DNA from 2 places in the Prochlorococcus sp. MIT 0801 genome. Region 1 is predicted to be linked to the other one. Evidence: predicted binding sites of a transcription regulator. Region 1 holds the regulator's gene; the other holds the start of a gene.
The links. The regulator NtcA, encoded in region 1, controls nitrogen genes in cyanobacteria. The targets are predictions, from matches to a motif close to GTANCNNNNGNTAC.
Positions count from the first base shown of each region.

Region 2: the regulator NtcA is predicted to act here: its motif matches at 1,473-1,486, upstream of EW15_RS10510 (DUF4278 domain-containing protein).

Region 1 covers NZ_CP007754.1:297,072-300,570, forward strand. The annotation lists gene dcd (dCTP deaminase) at 1-280, opposite strand, end outside; gene EW15_RS01525 (cob(I)yrinic acid a,c-diamide adenosyltransferase) at 281-832, opposite strand; gene ntcA (global nitrogen regulator NtcA) at 1,250-1,927, shown strand; gene EW15_RS01535 (DUF3084 domain-containing protein) at 1,983-2,909, shown strand; gene EW15_RS01540 (hypothetical protein) at 2,910-3,347, shown strand; gene EW15_RS01545 (DUF3146 family protein) at 3,331-3,499, opposite strand, start outside.
Region 2 covers NZ_CP007754.1:1,043,481-1,046,979, reverse strand. The annotation lists gene purT (formate-dependent phosphoribosylglycinamide formyltransferase) at 1-700, shown strand, start outside; gene EW15_RS05605 (hypothetical protein) at 759-965, shown strand; gene EW15_RS10510 (DUF4278 domain-containing protein) at 1,595-1,765, shown strand; gene EW15_RS10505 (hypothetical protein) at 1,871-2,068, shown strand; gene EW15_RS10820 (hypothetical protein) at 2,146-2,322, shown strand; gene EW15_RS05595 (nitroreductase) at 2,905-3,456, shown strand.

The DNA.
Region 1 (3,499 bases):
GTAAAATAAAATATTTACCATCTTTGTCTTCTTTCAAATCTGTGGGTTCTAAATTGGCAGGATTAAACTTTTTCGGATTCATTACTGTTCCAGGGACATGCCTAAAAATCAAAAACTCTTTAGAAGAGAGACGCAAATCATATCCATATGATGAGCAACCAAAGCTTAAAACAGGAGATTTTTCTGATTCCGGCTCAAGATGTCTTATTAGCTTTTCTTGAAAAGGTTCAAGCATTCCTAATGAAGCCTGTTCAGCAATCCAACGATCGTTTTTTAACATTTAATTGCAGCGTAATTCAGTGATTTGATCAGCCATTTCAATTACTTTAGGCGGGATTGATGGTCCTGTAAGAATAATATCTGTGGATGATGGTCGATTATTTATCAAGAAAATTAAATCATTTTCTTCAATGAAACCAAGACTAATAGCCATTCCAATTTCATCAAGAATGATTTTATCTATTTTTTTTTCAATTAAACGTGCTTTACAAAATTCCCAAAGTTCTTTGATCGCTTTTTCTTCATATTTTCTCTTTAAAGATAAATGTTCTTCCAATATTTTTTCTGGTAAGCACGTTTCAATTGCTGGTCTTAACCACTCAAGTCGCCCGCAAAGATTGATAGCTCCACTTGGCCCTTGATTGACTCCACCTCTCAAAAATTGTGCTATTAAAACCTGGCTTCCTAATCCTGCAGATCTAATTGCCTCACTAAGAACAACAGAAAAACTGCCTCTGAAAGTAGAAGTATGGATTTGAACTTGGCCTTGTGTCGCAACTAGTTGTAAAGGCTTTTTAATGGGGGTAGGCCTTAGAGACGTCTCTGTTGACATAGATGAACCCCTTTGTTGAGCATTAATACTCGCTCGTGCATTCATATTGATTTTGATCAGAATGTCTTCAAATTAATCTAGCGGCATAAAATTTCTAATCAACCAATTGAACACTATCTGTGGTGTATGGAGTAAGAATAATTGGTTCTCAAAACTATTAAGGCCCCAAAAGCGATTCAAAAAAAACAGGAGAAAGTAGTTTTTCATACCTTTTGAAAAAATAGTCGCAATTTTTTGAGTGAAAAAAAGATAGAATTTCCTGAACGAACAGCCTTGTATTAAAGACTTAGGTTCAAAAAAGTCGCCATGGCTACATATCGTTTTTTCTCGACTTATTAATGTTCTCAGAACAGTTAATTAAACATGGTCACCTCCTATCGTGGCTTTACTCGTTTCAACCAACCAAGAAATAGCCAGATGGTTGGTAATTCATCTTCTCCATTGCCGCCAAATAAGTCTCTCTTAGATGTAATTAAATCTTTGGAGGGATTCTCTACTGAAACAGTTGATAGGTCAAAAACTATTTTTTTTCCTGGTGATCCTGCAGAAAGGGTTTATTTGATAAGACGTGGTGCAGTTCGATTGAGCAGAGTCTATGAAACGGGCGAAGAAATTACTGTTGCTTTGTTAAGAGAAAATAGTCTGTTTGGAGTTTTATCTTTATTAACAGGACATAGATCAGATCGTTTTTATCACGCAATTGCCTTTACTCGTGTGGAGCTCGTTTCTGCCCCAGCCACATCAGTAAGGAATGCAATCGAGCAAGATGCCTCTGTTGGGCTGCTACTTTTACAAGGTTTATCAAGTCGGGTACTTCAAACTGAAACAATGATTGAAACTTTGACTCATAGAGATATGTCTTCTCGTCTTGCAAGCTTTTTACTTGTTTTATGTAGAGACTTTGGCGTGGCTGGGGAAAAAGGAGTCACAATTGACTTGAGACTCTCTCATCAAGCCATTGCTGAGGCCATAGGCTCAACCAGAGTTACTATTACACGACTACTTGGTGAGTTGAAAAGTTCCTCCTTATTGGCAATAGATAGGAAGAAAATAACCATATTTGATCCAATAGCGCTTGCGAAAAGATTTAATTGAAGGCCATTGCATACTAAGGTTTAAGAGGTTTGATTAATTCTTCTTCTTTCTCTCTGTGACTGTCTGGCTGAAAATTCTTTTACTATTAATCCTGGGTGGAATACTTTCTACTCTAGGTGATCGCTTAGGTACAAAAGTTGGCAAAGCGCGTTTAAGTATATTTAAATTAAGACCAAAAAGTACCGCTGTATTAATAACTGTTTTTACTGGAAGTATTATTAGTGCTATTTCATTTGCAACTATGGTTATATTTGATAGAGATTTAAGGGTTGGATTATTTCAGTTAGAGGATATTCGAGAAAAGATTATAGAGAGTGAAAAAGAATTAAAAAAATTAGAGAAAAATTTGTATGCTTTTAGGAGTGGGAATGTAGTAATTAGTAGTGGTCAAACTCTAGTAACTAAGACTATTAAATTAAATAAAACGAATGATATTAAAAAAATTATAGAAAGTATATTACAGCAAGCAAATTTTTATGCTTTTAATTTAGTAAAAACAAATCAATCTGAATATCGAAGAATATTATTAGTTCGTAAAGATGATATTGAGAAACTTGAAAAAAAGATAGCTGATAATAGAAGTTGGGTCGTTAGGATTAAATCAGCAGGAAATATACTTAGAGGTGAAAATTATGTTTATGCATTTCCTGAAGTCACATTAAATAAAATGATTACAAAGAAAGGTGAAGTTATTGCGATAGAAAATATATCTTTATTAAAATCAGATTCTGAAACTATCAGTAAGAAGATTAATCTTTTAATGGCTTCAACTTTAGCTGAGGTTAGGCGTCGAGGATCATTAAGTTCTGAGTTGAAAATTAATGCTAATCAAATTAATAATTTAGGAAAATATCTAGTTAGTAAAAAAAAGGGAGATTTCCAAATTATTACAAGGGCTCTTGATGATAGTCAAAGTGCTGAAAAAGTCTCCGTATCATTGGAATTAAAATCTCTAGCAAAATCTATACTAAACAAGAGTTAAATGAGTCTTTATATATCCATAGATCCTGGAATGAAAAAATGTGGTTTATTATTGGCTGATATTCAATCCGGAAAAGTTATTGAGGCAGGTGTAGCTTCATTAAATAAATCTTCTGATTTAGTTTCTCGATGGAATGAAGATTACGACATTATCAATATAATAATTGGTGATGGAACTAATTGTAAGTATATAGGGAATAAATTAAAACGAAATAATTTTTTGAATATAAATTATGTGAATGAAAGAGGATCAACGCTAAGAGCAAGATTTAGATATTGGCAAATTTGGCCTCCAAATTATTTTATTCGTTGGCTTCCAAAAGAAATTCTTTTTCCTCCTGCGAATCTTGATGCAATTGTCGCGTTGATTTTATTGGAAGATTTTTTAAAATATAGATTTATTTGGCCAGCTAAAGTCAGTATTAAAACTTGGCCCTAACTGTAAAAATGTAATCTCCACCAGACTCAAGTTTATAATCAGCTTTTACTAAATAGCGCTCTAATGCATCTTTTATTAGCGCCCTGCCTAGTGGCGGTTCGACAAAAAGTTGTCCCTGATTAAAAGCCCAAATAAAACTCCACTCAAAATTT
Region 2 (3,499 bases), 750 kb from region 1:
AGGACAAAGCTTAGTTAAAAATAAAAATGATTTAGCCCAGGCTTGGAATTTGGCTATTGAAAAATCTAGAGGTCAATCAAATAAAATTATATTAGAGGAATTTATTGATTTTGATTTTGAAATTACTTTATTAACTATTAGACAATCTAACGGAAAAACATTATTTTGCGCTCCCATAGGACACGAGCAAAAAAATGGTGATTATCAATGTAGTTGGCAACCGGCTGAATTATCTGAAAGTGTCTTAGATAATGCTCAAAAGATTGCCAAACGTGTTACTGATAATCTTGGTGGTGTAGGTTTGTTTGGAGTTGAATTTTTTATTAAGGGTGAAGAGGTGATTTTTTCAGAGCTATCACCAAGACCACATGACACAGGCTTAGTGACTTTGATTAGCCAAAATTTAAATGAGTTTGAATTACACGTTAGAGCTGTTTTAGGTATCCCAATTCCAGAGATAGTTTGCCACCATGCTTCTGCTAGCCGAGTTATTTTGGCCTCCAATGAAACTACTGACGTGGCTTATACGGGACTTGAGAAAGCCTTAAGTCAATCGGATACAAATTTATTTATGTTTGGTAAGCCGAGCTCAACGGAAGGTCGTCGAATGGGAGTAGCTGTAGCAAAGGCTAAAACAATCGATGAGGCAAGAAACAAAGTCGACCATGCAGCGCAATCAGTCCAATTCATAAATGAATAATATGAATTCAGATTGTTTATCTGATTTCAATAGGTGCAAGTCGATTTGGTTTCTATTTTTGACTGAGTTGAATTGGAATCCTAATGCAATCAACCCTCTCGAGTTAATCCCTGAATCCTTTTTGCCTGAAGTTACTGATCTGTTAATTGAAGCTCAATATATTGGTCAAAGCAGAAATTATTACCTCAGAGAGTCTGATAAATATATGGATTATTTAAGTAAGGGTGGTAGGCCTTTTAAAGGGGAATTAAAAAATTATTCATAAGACTGATAACTTCATATACATTCTTTTAGCTCTTATTTAAGTTCCTATAGATACTGGATTAATAGTTTTATTTCATTGGTTTTATTAAAAAAAACTAAATCAATAGATCATTGGAGATAGATGACCCAAAGCTTCTTTTGTCAGTTCTTCTTTTGATTAATCTAATAGTGATATTGTCTTTAGAAACTGCGCTCTTAATAACGAGGCTTTTGTTTGTTTACTAAATGGTCTACCTTCTTGAAGTGGTAAGGAATCATTTGACCCATTTTTTTAAATAACGTTAAATCTGAGTTTGGCACTTATTTACTCTGATCATTTTTGCTTTTTAGGGTTTTTTTCTTGGTGCTTGAATAATTTCTATAAAAATAGGAATCAAGGAGGCAGGTTGGTTTATGTTTAAGAATGAAAAAGAGGAGGAAAAATAGTTAACTTATCTTCCTGATTAAAGGCTCCTTTTTAGTAAGAAATGCAACTATTTCGGTAAATACTACAAAATTCACTGCTTATGTATCACAAGGAACATCATTTTAGGAAAATTTCTGTTAGTTTTAATACACGTTCAGCTAAAAACAAAGCTGCAGTAAGACTCGAGACATGGAACGGGGTCTTGGGCACTACGGGAAAGAGCAATGACTGTTCTTACTTACAGAGGAAAAGAGTATCTTCAGCATAAAGAAGTTACTCCAAAAGATGTTGTAGAACTTAGTTACAGAAGTAACGTCTACAAATCAAGGCAAGCAGATGCTAAAAAGCAGTTGCAAGCATCCTTAACTTACAGAGGTAATACATACCAAAAGTAATCTAAAGGAGATTAAAAAAGAGGGGGGCTTTAATGGCTTCCCTCTTTTTTGTGTTTATTTTTCTTCGAATATCCATCTGATAAAGAGTTTTGGTTGTATGTATTTTTGTCTGAGTTTTATTACTCTGGTTTTATGGGTGGTGTCCGATGTAGAAATAAAAATGACTCCGAAATAATCACGATGATTACTCAACAGTCATGGCCTAGCTGCAAGCTTCCTAAAACTCAAAAGGCGCTTGAAGCTATTTATTCAATGCTCTGGAAAAGGCCCAAAGTTTTTAGATGCTATTACAGGTCAAATTAATAGCTTTTATTCTAGGTAACCCGTACACGCAACTTACTTAAATGTTGTTGAGAATGTTATTCGAGCTATAAAAACTAATGCAACTATTATTTAGGCCCAAAAATACTTTGTTGGCTTTGTTTATGTTTTTACCTATTACACCGAGTATTGCTGCCATTACTGTTTTTACTCAGTCAGTATTAAATGATAGGAGTACTGAGGTAACGTCTATTTCTCATCATGCAAAGCGAGTAATTGATGCTACAAGAAACTAACAACTAGTTTTATTTATGAGCTAATGGTGAAGTTTCTTTAGTATGAAATTTCCATTATAGCTTTTATTTAAAGTCTCATTAATTTTTGTTTGATTTTAGTTTAAATACTCTTTACGACAAGAGTTTATTAGGTTACAAGTCGTACGTACAGTTATCTAATACTATGGTCTTAACGAGAAAGTTCAGGGCTTTTGATGACTCAATCTTAGAGCTGCACCCTGATTTAAAAGATGTTCTTAAACCTAATGATCAGTACCCAGAGCTAAAGCATATTCTAAAAAATAATTCTGTAAATGTACCTGTGGGATCCTTGAATACGAAATTAATTATGATTGATGGAGAAATTATCGAACGCGTGTTCAAGACACCTATGGGACAAGTGGTTTCCATATTTTCAAAACCTTCTAAATAATTATTGATCAATTTGCTTAACAAGTAATTCTTGTACAAAACATAGTTTTTTTAGAGCTAAGATCTAGTAGTCGTATATTAAACTTCTTTTGTTTTTTCATTTCTCTAGTCAGATTGCCATGAAAATCTCGTTATGGCGTACACCTCAGTTAATTTCTTCAAGAAAAAATCATGGAAATAGCTCAAGCAATTAAAAAACGAAGGACCATTCATATCTTTTCAAACAAAAGTGTGCCGAGAGAAGTAATTGAAAAGTCAATAGTTGCAGCTAATCAAGCGCCTTGTCATAGAAGCACTTTCCCTTGGCGCTTTACCAACATTGGGATGAAAAAACGGGAACTTTTATATCAACTACAGTTGACTCTTAAGTTTGGTGATAAGCCAATAGATGAATCTAATTTAAAAAAGATAAGAGACAAAATTTTAAACCCTTCCCATTTGCTTATTGCTACTCAAATATGTACGGATAATCAAGTTCAAAAACTCGAAGATTATGCGGCTTGTGCCTGCGCGATTCAAAATTTGTCGCTTTCACTAGTAGCTGATGGTGTTGGTTGCAAGTGGTCAACAGGAAAAATCACTACTGATCCTAATACCTATCAAATTGCAGAAATAAATCCCTTTGAAGAGGAAATTGTTGGTTTTATATGGATTGGATATGGAACTAAGCCGCCTCTGATCAAAAGGCCTTTAATTAGTACTATTTATAGAGAGAGGGATTAACTTGATTTAACTCATAGAAGAAAGATAATGAAACTGATAAGGA